3 regions of the Brevundimonas subvibrioides ATCC 15264 genome follow, and region 1 is predicted to be linked to each of the others. Evidence: predicted binding sites of a transcription regulator. Region 1 holds the regulator's gene; each other region holds the start of a gene.
What was found. The regulator LexA, encoded in region 1, represses DNA repair genes until DNA is damaged. The targets are predictions, from matches to a motif close to ATGTTCNCNANNTGTTCT.
Positions count from the first base shown of each region.

Region 2: uvrA (excinuclease ABC subunit UvrA) is a predicted target of LexA. The motif match lies at 4,420-4,437, and genes of this name have one in related genera.
Region 3: dinB (DNA polymerase IV) is a predicted target of LexA. The motif match lies at 2,139-2,156, and genes of this name have one in related genera.

Region 1 is NC_014375.1:2,146,112-2,151,833, reverse strand. Features, by position in the region: gene gltX (glutamate--tRNA ligase) at 27-1,445, opposite strand; gene BRESU_RS10645 (ComEC/Rec2 family competence protein) at 1,444-3,633, shown strand; gene lexA (transcriptional repressor LexA) at 3,614-4,306, opposite strand; gene trpC (indole-3-glycerol phosphate synthase TrpC) at 4,379-5,179, opposite strand; gene trpD (anthranilate phosphoribosyltransferase) at 5,176-5,722, opposite strand, start outside.
Region 2 is NC_014375.1:2,609,759-2,615,480, forward strand. Features, by position in the region: gene dksA (RNA polymerase-binding protein DksA) at 1-5, opposite strand, end outside; gene BRESU_RS12965 (flagellar assembly protein FliX) at 187-612, opposite strand; gene BRESU_RS12970 (flagellar basal body P-ring protein FlgI) at 796-1,902, shown strand; gene BRESU_RS12975 (rod-binding protein) at 1,902-2,216, shown strand; gene BRESU_RS12980 (hypothetical protein) at 2,213-2,653, shown strand; gene BRESU_RS12985 (EAL domain-containing protein) at 2,737-4,332, shown strand; gene uvrA (excinuclease ABC subunit UvrA) at 4,517-5,722, shown strand, end outside.
Region 3 is NC_014375.1:1,625,914-1,631,635, reverse strand. Features, by position in the region: gene BRESU_RS08210 (hypothetical protein) at 1-222, shown strand, start outside; gene BRESU_RS08205 (DUF7662 domain-containing protein) at 283-582, opposite strand; gene dinB (DNA polymerase IV) at 1,043-2,119, opposite strand; gene BRESU_RS08190 (DUF411 domain-containing protein) at 2,249-2,704, shown strand; gene BRESU_RS08185 (acyltransferase family protein) at 2,669-3,829, opposite strand; gene BRESU_RS08180 (hypothetical protein) at 3,830-4,249, opposite strand; gene copM (CopM family metallochaperone) at 4,253-4,696, opposite strand; gene BRESU_RS08170 (heavy metal translocating P-type ATPase) at 4,693-5,722, opposite strand, start outside.

The DNA of each region.
Region 1 (5,722 bases):
ACCCGGCCCGCGATGGTAGTCCACGGTCATCTAGTCTGTTGCAGCGCATCATCCAAGCGGCCGAGCGATTCTTCGCGCCCGAGGGCCGACAGGGTCTTGGCGATGTCCGGCGAGACCCCGTCCCCGGTCAGGGCGGCCCGGACGGCCGGTCCGATCTTGCCGAATCCCACCGCCTCTTCCTCGGCAAAGGCCTTGAGCTCGGCCTCCAGGGCGAAGACGTCCCAGCTGGCGAACAGCCGCAGCCGGTCCCGGAGCCGCGCGATTCGCTCGCCGGAGTCGCCGGCCAGCAGGGGCAGGGCCTTCTCGAAGATCTGCAGCGGCCGTCGCCGCAGCACGAAGCCGGTCTGGTCGGCCAGTTCGAGCACGGTCCGGGCCCGGTCCTTGACGAAGGGCATGGCCTGCAGAAGCCGGGATTCATCGTCCTCGGCCAGGGCGTGCCCACGCGTGAGGTGCGTGTCCAGCACGGCCTTGGCCAGCCGGTCATCGTCGGCCATCCGCATCCAGTGGGCGTTGACGTGGGCCAGCTTGTCGAAGTCCAGCCTTGCCGGGGCCTTGCCGACGCCGTCGAGGCCGAACCATTCGCGCGCCTGGTCGTCGCCGAACAGCTCGTCGTCGCCATGGGCCCAGCCGAGACGGGCCAGATAGTTGCGCATCGCCTCGGGCAGATAGCCCATCTCGGCATATTCGTGGACCGCCTGGGCCCCGTGTCGCTTCGACAGTTTCGCACCGTCGGGGCCGTGGATCAGCGGGATGTGGGCAAAGGTCGGACGGGGCCAGCCCAGGGCGTCATAGATCAATGATTGACGAGCGGCGTTGTTCAGATGGTCGTCGCCGCGGATGACATGGGTGACGCCCATGTCGTGGTCATCTACGACGACGGCGAGATTGTAGGTGGGGGCTCCGTCGGACCGTAGCAGAACGAGGTCGTCCAGATCCTCGTTGCCCCAGCTCACCTCGCCCTGAACGGCATCGGAGACGACCACGCGGCCGGGCAGGGGACGGCGGAAGCGGACGACGTGCGGCCGGGACAGGTCGTCGACCGTGGGCTCGCGGTCGCGCCAGGGCGATTCGAAGGTCGTGCGGGCGGCCTTGGCCTCGTCACGCAGCCGGCCGGTTTCCTCGGCCGAGGTGAAATCGCGGTAGGCGGCCCCGAGCTCGAGAAGCTGATCCACCACCTCGCGATGGCGATCGGCGCGGGCGTGCTGGAAGACCGGCTCCTCGTCGGCGAACAGCTCCAGCCAGCTGAGGCCATCGAAGATCGCCTTGACCGCGTCGTCGGTCGAACGCTCGCGGTCCGTGTCCTCGATGCGGACGAGGAACTTCCCGCCGCGACCTTTCGCGTAAAGGTAGTTGAAAAGTGCCGTTCTTGCGCCGCCTATGTGCAGATAGCCGGTCGGCGACGGGGCGAAGCGGGTGACGACTTGGGGGTCGGAAGAGGAGGTCATGGGGGGCGTGTCCGGACGGGCCGCCCTTATACCGCCCGACGCCGCAAAGCCCAGCCCACTGCGCGATCGGTTCTTCGCCTGGATCGCGGACGAAGCGCGCGCGCAGTCCCTGCGCTGGCGGCTGCTGGCGCCGGTGGCCTTCGGCGGCGGGGCCGCGATCTATTTCGCGCTCAGGAGCGAGCCGCCACTGTGGCCGCTGGCGGTCGCTGCGGCGGTGACCGGCGCGACCTGGCTGGCGGCGCGGAGGCGCGGGACGGGACGGCGCGTGACCCTGCCCCTGATGCTGCTCGCCTGTCTTGCCTGCGGACTGGCGGGCGCAAAGGTCCGAAGCGACCGGGTGGCCGCACCGATCGCGCCGGCGATGGCCGAACCGACGGTGATCGAGGGCTGGGTCGTCGACGTCGACAGTCCGGGTGACCGGGGACATCGGGTGGTCGTCGCGCCCGTGCGCATCCGGGGTCTGGCTCCCGAGGCCACGCCGATCCGGCTGCGGGCGACGGTCAGGGGCGATCCGCCGGTGCCGGGCTCGGCCATCCGGCTGTTCGCCATCGTGAACCCGCCCCCGCCACCGGCCAGCCCGGGTGCCTATGACTTCGGACGCGGGGCGTGGTTCGAGCGGCTGGGCGGGACGGCCTTCGCGCTGGCGGAGACGCGGTCGACCATCCTGCCGACAGCGCCCTGGAGCCTGCGGATGGCAATGCGGGTCAATGCGATCCGGTTCGGGCTGGCCCAGCGAATCGTCCACCGGCTGGGCGAGCGGACGGGCGGCATCGCGGCGGCGATGACGACCGGCCACGAGACCTGGATCCAGCGCGACGATCTGGACGCTATGCGCGATTCCGGACTGGCGCACATCCTGTCGATCTCGGGCCTGCACATGGCCATCGTGGGCGGGTTCGCCTTCTTCCTGGTGCGGTTCGGCGTGGCGGCCTGGCCTTGGCTGGCGCTGAGGGTCTCGGGAAAGAAGGTGGCGGCGGTCGCGGGCGTGGTCGCGGTGTGGAGCTATCTAATCCTGTCCGGTGCGCCCGCCCCGGCCGAGCGGGCGGCGATCACGGCGTCCATCGCGTTCGCGGCCATCCTGCTCGATCGGCAGGCGATCAGCATGCACGGGCTGGCGGTCGCGGCCATGGTGGTGCTGATCCTTCAGCCCGAGGCCATCGTGACGCCCGGCTTCCAGATGTCGTTCGCGGCGACGGCGGCGCTGGTGGCCCTGACCGAGGCCTGGCCGCCGCGGACGCGGGAACTGTCGGTGCCCTGGCCGATCGCGCTGTTCCAGTCGGCGCGACACTGGCTGGTGGTCGCGGTGACCGCCAGTCTGGTCGCGGGCGTGGCGACCGGACCGTTCGCCATCCAGCACTTCAACCGGACGGCCGTATTCGGTCTGATCGCCAATCTGGCGACCTCTCCCATCGCGGACTTCATCATGATGCCGGCGCTGGCGTTGGGCGCGCTGCTGGAGCCGATCGGGCTGGGCGGACCGTTCCTGTGGGTGGCGGGCCGGGGGGTCGATGCGATGCTGGCGGTCGGGCACTGGGTTTCAGGACTGCCCGGTGCGGTCCAGACCATCGCCAGCGCGCCGGACTATGTGCTGCCGATCTCGTTCCTGGGGGTGCTGTTCGTCTGCCTGTGGCAGGGGCGGTTGCGGTGGGCCGGACTGCCGTTCGTCTGCGCCGTGCTGATCTGGCCGCGAGCCCCGACGCCGACGGTCTGGATCGGGGACGGAGGGACCAATGCGGCCTTCAGCCGGAGCGGTCAGGCGGTCGTGATACGGCCGGGCGTGCGCGAGTTCGCCACCGACCTGTGGTCGCGGCGGCGGGGACTGACGCTTTCGGAACGGGCTGAGGAGGGCTGGCTCTGCGAGCGGTATTCGTGCGCGCCCGTCAGCGGCACGGCACCCGTCGCCGTCTGGTGGGGCACGACCGCACCGGACCCCGAAGCTCTGACGGTCCTTTGCGAATCGGCACCTCTGGTCAGCGTGCGGGCGACGGTGTCGGCCTTGCCCGAGGCCTGCGACGGCCGGCTGGTGCTGGATGGGGTCGACCATGCGCGTGGCGGTGCCGTCGAGCTGTGGCGGACGCCGCAGGGGTGGCGCGCGGTCTGGTCAGCGGACGTCCGGGGCGACCGGCCGTGGAGCCGGATGCCACCGACGCCGGCGTCGACTCGGTCCGTCAGTGATACTGGCGGATGAGTCCGACCAGCTTGCCCTGGACCTCGACCTGATCCGGACCGAAGATGCGGGTCTCGTAGGCGCGGTTGGCGGGCTCGAGGGCGATGGAGTTGCCCTTCTTGCGCAGACGCTTGAGCGTCGCCTCCTCGCCCTCCACCAGGGCGACCACGATCTCGCCCGACGAGGCGGTGTCGACGCGTTTGATGACCACCAGATCGCCATTGAGGATGCCAGCCTCGATCATCGAATCGCCTTCGATCTCGAGCATGTAGTGCTCGCCGGCCCCCAGCATCGCCTCGGGCACCGAATAGCGACCGTGGTCCTGCTGGATCGCCGCGATGGGCACGCCCGCGGCGATCTTGCCGACCAGGACCAGTTCGCGTGTGTCGTTGGCGGGCTCGGCCGCGCGGGGACGACCGCCGCCCTCGATCACGTCTGGGCGGAAGGGCTGTCGGCCCCGGACCGGGCCGGTCGTCGCCTGTTCCGGCAGCTTCACGACTTCGAGGGCCCGGGCACGATGGGCGAGGCGGCGGATGAAGCCGCGTTCCTCCAGCGCCGTGATCAACCGGTGGATGCCCGACTTGGACGCCAGATCCAGAGCCTCCTTCATCTCGTCGAACGAGGGGGAGACGCCGGTCTCCTTGATCCGCTCATGGATGAACATCAGGAGTTCGTGCTGCTTTTTCGTCAGCATGGTGGGAATCGCCTTCAGAACAAGTCGTGAACCGTTGTCGATGTTCTGTAAGTGTTCTTGCCTAATGTCAACTTAACGGGAAACGGGCTCCAGCAGCGCGATCGTCGCCGCCTCGACGTCCGACTGCCGCATCAGGCTTTCCCCGACCAGAATGGCGCGGGCACCGGCCGCCGCGACCTCCGCCACGTGTCCAGCCGTGAAGATGCCGCTTTCGGCCACCAGCAGGGCACCGGCGGGGGCCATGGCGGCGTAGCGGGCCGTAGCCCCCAGATCGACCTCGAAGGTGCGCAGGGACCGGTTGTTGATGCCGATCAGGTCGCCGCCCAGATCCACGGCGCGGGCCATCTCGGCCTCGTCATGGGTCTCGATCAGGGCGTCCATGCCGAAGCGGCGGGCCTCGGCGAGGAGCTCTGCGGCCAGGACGTCATCGACCATCGACAGGATGATCAGGATGGCGTCGGCGCAAAGGGCGCGGCTCTCGGCGACCTGCCAGGGATCGACGAGGAAGTCCTTGCGCAGGCAGGGCAGGGCGGTCGCCGCGCGGGCGGCGCCCAGATAGGCGTCATGACCCTGGAAGCTGGGTTCGTCGGTCAGGACGGACAGGCAGGTCGCGCCGCCCGCCTCATAGGCCCGGGCCAGGACGGGCGGATCGAAGTCGGCGCGGATCAGGCCCTTGGACGGGCTGGCCTTCTTGATCTCGGCGATCAGGGCGGGGCGGCCGTCGTGCGAGCGTTTGCGCAGCGCGGCCAGAAAGCCGCGGGGCATGCCCGCGACCATGGCCAGCGATTCGATCTCGGCCAGCGGGCGGGCGGCCTTGCGCTCGGCGACCTCGACCCGCTTGTAGGCGGCGATCTGTTCCAGGATGTCGGTCATGGGGCCTCGACGGGCTCGGGCGCGGAGGTGATGGCGGCCAGTCTGGACAGCGCGGTGCGGGCGGCTCCGTCGTCGATGGCGCGGGCGGCGAGGACGACGCCGTCCTTCAGGTCCCCGGCCTTGTCCGCCACGACCAGGGCCGCGGCCGCGTTCAGCAGGACGACGTCGCGATAGGGCCCGGTCGCCCCGTCCAGCAGGGCGGTCAGGGCCGCGGCATTGGCGTCGGCATCGCCGCCGCGCAGGGCCGCGATGTCGGCGCGGGGCAGGCCTGCGTCTTCGGGGGTGACGGTGAAACGGCGGACGGCACCGTCCTTCCATTCGGCGACCTCGGTCGGGCCGGTCGTGGTCAGTTCGTCCAGACCCTGGCCGTGGACGGTCCAGGCGCGGGTGGCCCCGAGGTTGCCGAGCACCTGGGCCAGAGGCTCCAGAAGGCGCGGGTCGTAGACGCCCATGACCTGACGGCGGGCGAGCGCCGGGTTGGACAGGGGGCCCAGCAGGTTGAACACGGTGCGGAAGCCGATCTCGGCGCGGATCGGCCCGACG
Region 2 (5,722 bases), 460 kb from region 1:
GTCATCGCACTCACACTCGAAGCAGCGCCCCCCATGGCGCAAGACGGCCTATAGGCAGGGTTGGCGACTCGCGGCAACTACCATCGCGCGTCCGTGATCGCGGCCAAGCTCGCTTGTAACGGGCAGCGTGACATTTCTTCATCACCCGGATCGCCGCGTCGGGGATTGAGCCGGATTTTCCGGGGCTTATGCTGCAGTGCGGCGAACTTCGGCCTTGGCCAGCTCGACGGCCGCTCGCAGGTCGATCTGCTGCAGCAGTCCGCTCAGGGTTTCGTCGGGATCCTCGGGACGTTCCTCGCGCAAACCGCGGGCCATGCGTTCCAGCGCGCCCTCCCCGGCCTCGCCCGACAGCAGGGCCAGTTTCAGCTCGTCCAGCCGATCCAGAAGGCCCGCGCCGCGCCGGACCGCGCGCCGCCGCCGTTCGGTCGCCGTCTCGACGCCCTGCAGCGCCATCAGGGCGGAGACGTCGCTGACGCTCGAGGCCGACGACACGGCCTGGCTGGTCGCAGCGGAGGCCGCTCCGGCCCCCTGGGGCACGGAAAAGCCGCCGCTCGCGCGGACTGGACGTTGCCCGGCAGCGGGGCTGGTGCCCGATGGGCCGGTGACCTTCATGGCAGGGCGCTCCGTCGCATTCCCCACCATCGCCAGACGACCGTCACCGTTTGGTTAACGAGGCGGCAGGATTTGCCGGGAGGCGTCCGTCGGCGTCGGGGCCTCCGTTGAAATGGCTGGGTTTTTCAAGCGGCACGATCTTCGCATCGGCCGTGCCCAGTACGTCCGCCGAAAGACCGCCCGATGCAGAAACTGCTGACCGCCCTCCTCGCTCCGCTCGCCCTGGCCTTCGCCGTGGCCGGGACGGCGTCGGCGCAGTCGCGGATCAAGGACATCGCCTCAATCGAGGGTGTGCGCACCAACCAGCTGGTCGGGTACGGCCTGGTGGTCGGCCTGGCCGGCACCGGCGACAGCCTGCGCAACTGTCCCTTCACCCGCCAGTCGCTGGAAGGCATGACCGAGCGCCTCGGCGTCAACATCCGCGGGTCGAACGCCAACTCCAAGAACCTGGCCGCGATCATGGTCACCGCCGATCTGCCGCCCTTCGCCACGCCGGGTGCCCGGGTCGACGTCTCCGTCTCGAGCCTGTGCGACGCCAAGAGCCTGCTGGGCGGCACGCTTCTGGTCACCAGCCTGCAGGGCGCGGACGGCAACGTCTATGCGGTGGCACAGGGGTCGGTTCAGACCGGCTCGGTGTCCGGCTCCGGGTCGTCCGGGTCGTCGGTCACGCGCGGCGTACCGACCGCGGGCCGCATCGCCTCGGGTGCCACGGTCGAGCGCGAGACCGGCTTCAACCTCGACAGCCTGCAGGAAGTCCGCCTCACTCTCCGCAACCCTGACTTCACGACGGCCCAGCGCGTCGCCGCAGCCATCAACGCGACCTATCCCTCGACGGCGCTGGCCGAAAACGGATCGGTCATCACCCTGCGCGCGCCGGCCCAGCTGGGCATGGCGGCCTTCATCAGCCGGGTCGAGAACATGCCCGTCGCCGTCGACACTCCCGCCCGCGTCATCATCGACGAGGTCAACGGCGTGATCGTGATGGGCGAGAACGTCCGCATCTCCACCGTCGCGATCGCCCAGGGCAACCTGACCATCTCGGTCCAGGAAACCCCGCAGGTCAGCCAGCCCGCCCCCTTCAGCCAGGGCCAGACCACCGTCGTCCCGCAGTCCGATGTGACGGTTGAGGAGGAACTGGGCCGCGAGATCCGGCTGGTGAACGGGGCCACGTCCCTGTCCACCCTGGTCAACGGCCTGAACGCCCTTGGCGTCTCGCCCCGCGACATGATCTCCATCCTCCAGGCCATCAAGGCGGCCGGGGCCCTCCAGGCCGAGATCGAGGTGCTGTGATGAGCGACCTGACCGTCTCCGCCGACCTGCTCGCCCCCGCCCCGGCAGCGCCGAACGCGGCCTCCGCCCGGATGCGCGAAACCGCCGAGAATTTCGAGGCGTCGTTCCTGGCCCAGATGCTGAAGCCCATGTTCGAAGGCCTGTCGACCGACGGTCCGTTCGGTGGCGGAGAGGCCGAGGGCACATGGCGCAGCTTCATGATCGACGCCATGGCCAAACAGACGGTCAAGGCCGGCGGCATCGGCCTGGCCGATACGGTCGTGGCCGAGATGGTCCGCATGCAGGCTCAACAGTCCACGGAGGTCGCTCCATGACCTACGATCCCATCACGGCCACCGCTCATCTGCGACGGCTGACAGACCTGACCGACCGGCTGACGGCGCGGCTGGAGGCCGAAACCGATGCCTTCGCTTCGCGCCGGCCCCAGGATGTGACGGCCAGCCTGGCCGAAACCCAGGATCTGGCGAACCTCTACCGTCGCGAGTCCGCCCAATTGAAGTCGAACCCCGGCCTGCTGGCCGCGGCACCTGTCAGCGAACGCATGGGTCTCATCAAGGCCACCGAAGCGTTCGAGGCCGTCCTGGCCGTCCATGCGCGCACCGTGGAAGCCGCCCGAACCATCTCCGAGGGTCTTGTGCGCACGATCGCCCAGGAAGTCGCGGGCGCGCGGGCCATGGGCACGGGCTACGGCGCGTCCGGCCGAGCGGCCGCCGGTGATGGCCGTGCGGTGACCCTGAACCGCATGGCCTGATCGAGGCCTTCCGGCGCACCCGTTTCCGCGCGTTAACGACGTGTCTGAGGCGAGTTTTAAGGGCTGTATGGCACCGTGCGCGCATGCAGAATCTCAAGCGCCTTCTGGGTTTCGCCTTCGCCGCCTCGGATCTGCTGATCGAGATTCATCCGCAGGGCAAGGTCGTCTTCGCCATGGGGTCCGGACCGTCGACGGACGTTCTGGCCGAGACGCTGGTCGGCTCATCGATTTTTGACGGCGTCGGAAAGGCCAGCGCCAAGGCGGTCGAGGCCGTCCTCGCGACGCTGAAACCCGGCACGCGCTCGCCTGCGGTGGAAGTCCTGTTCGCCGCCGGCGACAGCCGCGTGCGGCGTGCGACGGTGCGTCTGTTCATGATGCCAGACCTGGCGCCGCACATCTCCGGGGCCGTGACCTGGGAAGGGCCCGCCTACCGCCTGCACGATCCGCAGTCGCGACCGGCCCTGACACCGGGGGCCTTCCTGGATCGGGCCCGCGACGTCCTCACCGCGCCCGGAGCCTCGGCGGATCTGGCCGTTTCGTTCGTCGACGTATCGGGGCTTCAGGCGGCGGAAGCCTTGGGCGAGGCCGGAGAGCGCCTGAACGCCCGTGTCCAGGCGGCGCTGCAGGCCGCGTCCGTCGACGGCAACAGCACGGGGCAGTTGGGCCCGGAACGGTTCGCCCTGCTGCGCGATCGTTCGGTGGACGTCGACCTGGCCGGAGAGGTTCGGGAACTGGGACTGAGCGAAGGTCTCGATCTGGGCGTGCGGGCGACCGAGGTCGGCATCGACGTCGGCGGCGACTCCCTGAACACGCTGCGCGCCCTGCGCTTCGCCGTGGAGGGCTGTCTGAAGGACGGGGGGCTGGACCGGCCCGAACTGACCTTCACCGCCTCGTTGTCGCGTACCCTCAGGAACGCCGATGCCTTCCGGGCCATGGTTCGCGATCGCGGGTTCGAGCTTCACTATCAGCCGATCGTCGATCTGAAGACCGGGGCGGTCCACCATTTCGAGGCGCTGGCGCGCTTCCGCGGCACCAATGGTCCGGCCGACACCATCCACATGGCCGAAGAACTGGCCCTGATCGAAAGCTTCGACGTCGCCGTGGCCGAAAAGGCGCTCGGCCGGCTCCGGCGTCCCGGATCGGGTCTGCTGAAGTTCGCCGTGAACGTCTCGGGTGCCTCTCTGGCGGACGACCGTTACGTCCAGTCCCTGCTCAGGATGACCGCGGCGCGACCCGAAGAGCGCCGGCGGCTGATCGTCGAGATCACCGAGTCCGCCGCCCTCGCCGACGTCGACGCCGCCAACCGTCGTCTGGGCGCGCTCCGGGCAGCCGGGATCAAGGTCTGCATCGACGACTTCGGCGCGGGGTCAGCCTCATACGATTACCTGCGCGGCCTGTCGGTCGATACGGTCAAGATCGACGGCAAGTTCGTCGAAGGCGTGGAAACCGATCCGCGCGCCCGGACCCTGATCGGGCATCTGGTCGAGCTTTGCGGCTCGCTGAAGGTCGCCACCATCGCCGAGATGATCGAGACGCAGGGCGCAGCCGATATCCTGCGCGACCTCGGTGTCGACCATGGCCAGGGCTGGCTGTTCGGCAAGGCCGAGGCCGAACCACGCACCCAGTTGCAGGCGCTCGATCCGGGCAGGCGCATGGGCGAGATCGTCGGCTGGGGCTGACGCCGGCCGCCGGACACGGACCGGCCGGTAAACGTCAGCGTCACCCTGATGCTCTGCAGGAGTGGGGGCTGGCGGACAGCAGCCTCAATGTTCCCACATTGTTCTTGCTGAATCACGGGGATCAATGCCCATATAGCGATGTTGCACCGGACACCTGTCCGGCCTTCCCGCGTTCCCGGACCACATGACCGAAAAGCACAACTTCATCCGCGTGCGCGGCGCGCGCGAGCACAACCTCAAGGGCGTGGATGTCGACATCCCGCGCGAGAAGCTGGTCGTGATGACCGGGCTGTCCGGCTCGGGCAAGTCCTCGCTCGCGTTCGACACAATCTATGCCGAGGGCCAGCGGCGCTATGTCGAAAGCCTCAGCGCCTATGCCCGCCAGTTCCTGGAACTGATGGGCAAGCCGGACGTGGACCTGATCGAGGGCCTGTCGCCGGCCATCTCGATCGAACAGAAGACGACGTCCAAGAACCCGCGTTCCACCGTCGGCACGGTGACGGAGATCAACGACTACATGCGCCTGCTCTGGGCGCGGGTCGGTGTGCCCTATTCTCCGGCGACGGGTCTGCCGATCGAGAGCCAGACGGTGTCCCAGATGGTCGACAAGCTGGTCGCCCTGCCCGAGGGCGAGCGGCTGCTGCTGCTGGCCCCCGTCATTCGGGGTCGCAAGGGCGAGTACCGGAAGGAGATCGCCGAGTGGCAGCGCTCGGGCTTCCAGCGCCTGAAGATCGACGGCGAATTCTACGCCATCGAGGACGCGCCCACGCTCGACAAGAAGTTCAAGCACGACATCGACATCGTTGTGGACCGGATCGTCACCAAGGCGGGCCTGGAGGCGCGCTATGCCGACAGCATCCAGACCGCGCTCAATCTGGCCGACGGCATCGCTGTGGCCGAATGGGCGAATGCGGCCGAGGGCGAGGAGCCGCGCCGGCTGCTCTTTTCCGAGAAGTTCGCCTGTCCGGTCTCCGGCTTCACGATCTCCGAGATCGAGCCCCGGCTGTTCAGCTTCAACAACCCGTTCGGGGCCTGTCCGGTCTGTGATGGCCTCGGTCTGAAGCTGACGTTCGACGCCGATCTGGTGATCCCCGACCGCGACAAGACCCTGCACAAGGGGGCCGTCGCCCCATGGTCGCGCGGGCCTTCGCCGCTCTACACCCAGACGCTGCAGGCCCTCGCCCGCCACTACGGCTTCTCGATGGATGTTGCCTGGCGCGAACTGCCGGACCAGGCCCGCAAGGTCATCCTGCAGGGCACGGGCAGCGAGAAGATCAAGTTCGTCTATGACGACAATGCCCGCAAATACGAGGTCTCCAAGCCGTTTGAGGGGGTCATTCCCAACCTCGACCGCCGCTGGCGCGAGACCGACAGCGCCTGGGTCCGCGAG
Region 3 (5,722 bases), 520 kb from region 1:
AAAGTTTCCACCCTGCTGGCCGCCGCCGGCGCGATCCTGACCCTGAGCGCCGGCGCGGCCCTGGCCGCTGAAGGCTGCGCCTGCTGCAAGGACATGGCCGCGGATGCGGCTATGACCTGCTGCGACGAGATGAAGACCGACACCACCCCGGCCGAGCCGGCGGCGCCCGCACCAGCGCTGTCGGACACGCCTGCCCCCCAGGGGCACGCAGACCACAACTGATCGTCGGCGATCGATCTCCTCCGGCGGCCCCCTCGGCGAAGCCACCGGAGGTGACCGGAATCAGGTTGCCTGGTCCCGGTCGCCGGCCTGCTCTGTGCCGGGGACCGGCCCGGCGGCGTCCTTCCGGACGAAGCGCACGATCTCGGCTCGCATTTGCGGTTCAGCGATGAATCCGGCGTCCGCGAACGCGATGTGCTGGGGCCCCAACGGCCCAGATGGATCCGCTCGCCACCATCCGTCGACGGCCGCGGCTTTCGGCAGAATGCCACCCACGATCCGTTCAATTTCCCGGAACGTCAGGTTTACCTCGGACCGCTTCTGGCGGCGAAGGAAGGATGCGAGGGGCGCATATTTGGTCATCGGCGTCTTTTCCTCCCTCGCCGCGATCGGTCAAGCCCGACTCGCGCGACCAGCCTTGAGCGTTGTAGGATCGTCGTCGGCGGGTTCCGGAACGGACAGGCGCTGGTTTTGAGCCAAGCGACGCAATGCGTCGGCGGCGATCAGAGCCGACACCTCCGGCTTCTGTACAGAAGTCCAGGCCCGCCCCCTCTCCTTCTACGCGCGCTCAAGCTTGGCGCTCATTCGTCTTCAGGGTCTATGATGCCGGTGCGAACCCCGACCGCTACAACCTGAATCCTGGTCCGTACGCCCAGCTTGGCGCATGCCTTCCAGATATAGGGCTTGAACGACAAGGCCTGTGGAGCACGCAGCATCCTTGCCTGCTCGTCCTCTGAAAGGAGATCAGGCCAGTAGCGAAACCTGTCCGGAGCGGCGGGTCCCGCGGCAACCGGCTCGCCGAAGAGGTTTGCCTGCACACGCATCAGGCCAAGGCGAGCTGGTCGGACGCCGACGGCGCCGGCACCTTGAAGTTGGACAGGCTGACGCCGACCAGGCGGATGCCCTTGGCGGGCGGATAGAGCGAGCGGACCAGCAGGAGGCTGATCTCTTCCAGCCGATCCTTGGACGTCACCGGCTCCGGAAAGGAACGGCTGCGGGTGGACTGCTGAAAGTCGGCCCATCTGACCTTCACCGTCACCGTGCGCCCGTAGGCGTCCGACTTCTCGCACCAGCCCCAGACATCGCCCGTCATGGCGAGGACACCGGCCTCAATCGCCGAGGGATCGGTCAGGTCGCTTCCGAACGTCGTTTCCGATCCGGACGACTTGCGCTCCCGGTTCGGGTTAACCGCGCGATGATCCTCGCCGCGCGAGATGGCGTAGTACCAGGGACCGGACTTGCCGAAATGCTGCTGTAGTAAGGCCAGCGACTGGCGCCGGAGGTCCTCGCCGGTCTCGATGCCCAAGCGGCTCATCTTGGCGGCCGTCACCGGCCCGACCCCGTAGAAGCGTTTCACCGGCAGGATCTCGACGAAGGCCTCGCCCCGCCCGGGCGGCACGACGAACTGGCCGTTCGGCTTGCGCTGGTCTGAGGCCAGCTTGGCTAGGAACTTGTTGTAGGAAATCCCCGCCGACGCTGTCAGGCCGGTCTCTTCCAGGATGCGGGCGCGGATCTCGACGGCGGTCTCCGAGGCGGTCGGCAGGCCGCGCAGGTTGTCAGTGACGTCGAGATAGGCCTCGTCCAGGGACAGCGGCTCCACCAGAGGCGTGTAGTCAGCGAAGATCGCCTGGATCTGTTTCGAGACGGCGCGGTAGACCTCGAACCGTGGCGGGACGAAGACGAGGTCCGGGCACTGCCGCAAGGCCGTGGTCGACGGCATGGCCGACCTCACGCCGAAGACCCGCGCCTCATAGCTGGCCGCCGCCACCACGCCGCGTTGGGCGGCGTAGCCCACGGCCACCGGGCTGCCGCGCAGAGCGGGATCGTCGCGCTGTTCGACGGACGCGAAGAAGGCGTCCATGTCGACGTGAATGATCTTGCGAACCGGCCCGTCGCTCATGCCCCGGCCTAGCAAGATTGGAACATAAAGGGAGCAGCAAAACCGCCCCCCTGTGACACCAAGTCGGTTCGCGGCGCGCCGGTCGCCGGTCTACAGTGACAGTCTCGCCGCCATCCGGGACCGCCGCCGATGAACCGCCTTTCTCGTCGCCTTCTCATCCTCGGCCTGCCTCTGGCCGCCCTCGCGGGCCCGGCCCTCGCCACGCCGCCCAAGCGCATGATCGCGTACAAGACGCCCTGGTGCGGCTGCTGCGGCGGCTGGATCGCGCACATGCGCCAGGCGGGCTGGACCGTAGAGGTCGTCGAGCGCGAGGACCTGGCACCGATCCGGGCCCAGCATGGCGTTCCGGACCGGCTGGCCTCCTGCCACACCGCGGTGGTCGGCGCCTACGCCATCGAGGGCCATGTCCCGGCCGGCGACGTCGATCGATTGCTGGCGAAGCGCCCGGCCGCCCGGGCTCTGAGCGCGCCCGGCATGCCGGCGGGGTCGCCGGGCATGGAGGCCGCCGGACGGGAGCCCTATACGACCGTCCTGATCCTCAACGACGGTTCAACCAGCGTGTTCGGTCGGCACAACGGCGCCTGACGCCTGGGGCGTCGTCGCCGGATCTGGCGCCGTCCCGTTGACGCGAGGCGGATTGAGCCAAGTCTGGACCGGACGGTCGAAGCCGTAGCGGAACACAGCGGCGGCCACGAAGGCGCCGACCAAGCCGACGGCCCACAGGGCCCAACGAACGCCGGACGACCAGGACTCCTGTCCCAGGGCGTCGAGCAGGCCGAACCAGACGATGCGGCTCACCTCATTGGTGAGGAACATCGAGAACGACATCAGGGCCAGATGCTCGATCAGCCGTGAAGGACTGCGCACCGGCACGGCGCCGGCGGCCCAGATGATCACGGTCATCAGGCCCAGCGACAGCAGGCTGAAGGCGCCGAAGGCCTGGAACAGTACGAGCGCGACGGCGGCGGCGACGCCGATCGCTCCGGCCAGGCGCGGCCCGACATAGACCCGCGAGCCGTAGAAGGCCGCCGCGACCCCGAGCAGGAACAGCGGCAGAGCGCGCAGGATGCCGTAGCGCATCGGCAGGCGGTAGATCGGATCGCCGAGCCAGAGCGAAGCGGCGACGTCAGCGGCGAGGACTAGGACCGTCGCGCCGATCACCACGACAAGCGGGGGCCAGCGCCACAGGGCGCGGCTGATCCAGGGCAACAGGAGATAACACCCGATCAGGGCCGAGAGGGTCCAGGTCGGGGCGTTCCACCCCTGCCCGCCCGGCACGCCATAGGCCTGGACCAGCAGCACCTGCGCGGACAGCTGCGACCAGTCGAACCAGCGCGGATTGCTGGGCGCGATCCCCGCCAGGGCGGCGCCGCCGACGAGAGCGATGAGGATGAGGCTGACGACCAGGTGGGCCGGGACGACCCGCAACAACCGCTGGCGCGAATAGGAGCGCAGCGAGGCCTGCCCGGCGGCGAACCGGTCGCCGTAGATGCGGGCCAGGACATAGCCGGAGTCGATGATGAAGAAGTCGGTGAGCAGATAGCCGCGCTCGAACACCGGATGCAGCTGTGGCAGCGGGACCGGTGAGGCCTCGCGGAAATGGTAGAGGATGATCAGCGCCCCGACGATAAAACGCAGCGCGTCCAGCCAGCCGCCGCGCGCGATCCGGACGGGGCGAGGCGACGGCTCGGTCAGGGCGGCTTTGGGCATTCAGTCAGTCTTCCGTGGCGCATACCCGGCGACGGCGCTGTGGTGCTCATGTGGATGCAGGACGATCTGGTCTCGCGAAAGATAAAGGCCGGTCGTTCCCAAAACCCAAACGACGATCAAGCCACCGACGATCATCAGTCCCGCCCGATCGCGGGGGCCGAACACGAACGAGCAGGCGATCACGCCGCCCAGAATGGCGCCGTAACCAAAATGCAGCGGCACCTTGTGGGCGCCGAGCAGCAGAAGCGCCATGCAGAAGACCAGGCCGCCCGCGAACAGGCTGACCCCGATGGCGATGAGCGTATCGAGCACGGGCCTTGGCCTGAGCGGGCGTGTCTGGAGCCGCCGCCCTCGTTGGCGATAGCGGCCTTCGCGCCAACGAATGCTTCGGCCGCGCACGGTGAAGCGCTTGCCGGCCATCCGTCAGGGCCTTGCGCCGGGCGCGGGCGTGTCCTCATGGCGCGCAAGGAGGATTCTCATCCGGACAATCTCGGATTCCTGGGCCGCGATAATCTCAACGGCCAGATTGCGAACGTCGCGGGCTTCGCCATGCTCGACGGCGACCTTGGCCATCGCGAGCGCACCCTCGTGATGGGCGATCATTCCGCGCAGGAAGTCGATGTCGGCGTCGCCGGTGTAGTTGATGCTCATGGCCTGATGCATCTGCGCGCTGGCCTCGCGATAGGCGCGGGTCGACGGGCTGTCTTCGGGCGCGCCAGCGTGACTTGCTTCGGTGTCGCTCGGGCGGGCATCCACCGCCGACGGCGCCGCAGCGACGTCACGGGTTTGCCGCGAGATCATGCCGAAGGCGAAGGCCGAAAGGGCGAGAAAGACGGCGATGACGGAGATCCATCCGAAACGCTTCATGACGATGTCCTCGAGAGACCCCGCGCGACCACGGGGGCGGCTGGGATTGCGGTTGGAAGGGTGGGCGCGGTTCGGTCGCGGTAGGCGAGCAGCCGAAGGGCGTTGAACACCACCAGCAGGGTCGAGCCTTCGTGGAGCGCCACGGCGGGACCGATGCCAAGACCGAGGATGGTCGCGGGCACCAGGAAGGCGACGACGCCGAGGCTGACATAGAGGTTCTGGAGGATGATCCGGCGGGTCTGCCGGCTCAGGCCGACCGTGAACGGCAACTGCGACAGGTCGTCGGACATAAGGGCGACATCCGCGGTCTCGAGGGCGACATCGGACCCGGCCGCGCCCATGGCGATGCCGACCGTGGCCGTTGCCATGGCTGGGGCGTCGTTCACGCCGTCGCCCACCATGGCGATCTTGCCGTCCGCGCGGAGTTTCTTGATGGCGTCGACCTTGTCCTCCGGCATGAGATCGCCCCACGCCTCGGTCAGCCCGACCTGCTCCGCGATGGCCTGGGCGGCCTTCTGGTGATCTCCCGAGATCATGATCATGCGCTGGACGCCGAGGGCCCGGAGCGCCGCGAGCGCGGCCCCGGCCGCAGCGCGCGGCGTGTCGAGCAGGCCGATGACACCGAGGTCTCGCGTCCCGCGCCGCACCACCATCAGGGTCCGCCCCTGGTCGCGCAGTTGCGCGGCGACGGCCGTCGTTTCGTCGTCGAGACCCGCCACGCCGTCGGCCCCGAACATCTCGGGCTTGCCGATCCAGATCGTCTCGCCGCCGAGTTGGGCCGTCACCCCCTTGCCGGTCAGGCTCTTGAGCTCGGTTGCGGCCACGAGCGCGGTATCGCCCAGCCGTTCGGAGCCGTCGCGGGCGATCGCGTCCGCGAGCGGATGGTCGCTGAGCCGCTCGACGGCGACCGCGATTGCGAGGAGGTCGGCTTCCGTCGTCCCGCGCACCGGCATGACATCGGTGATCCGGGGCCGACCCTCGGTCAGGGTCCCGGTCTTGTCGAAGGCGATGGCGTTGAGCGAGCCG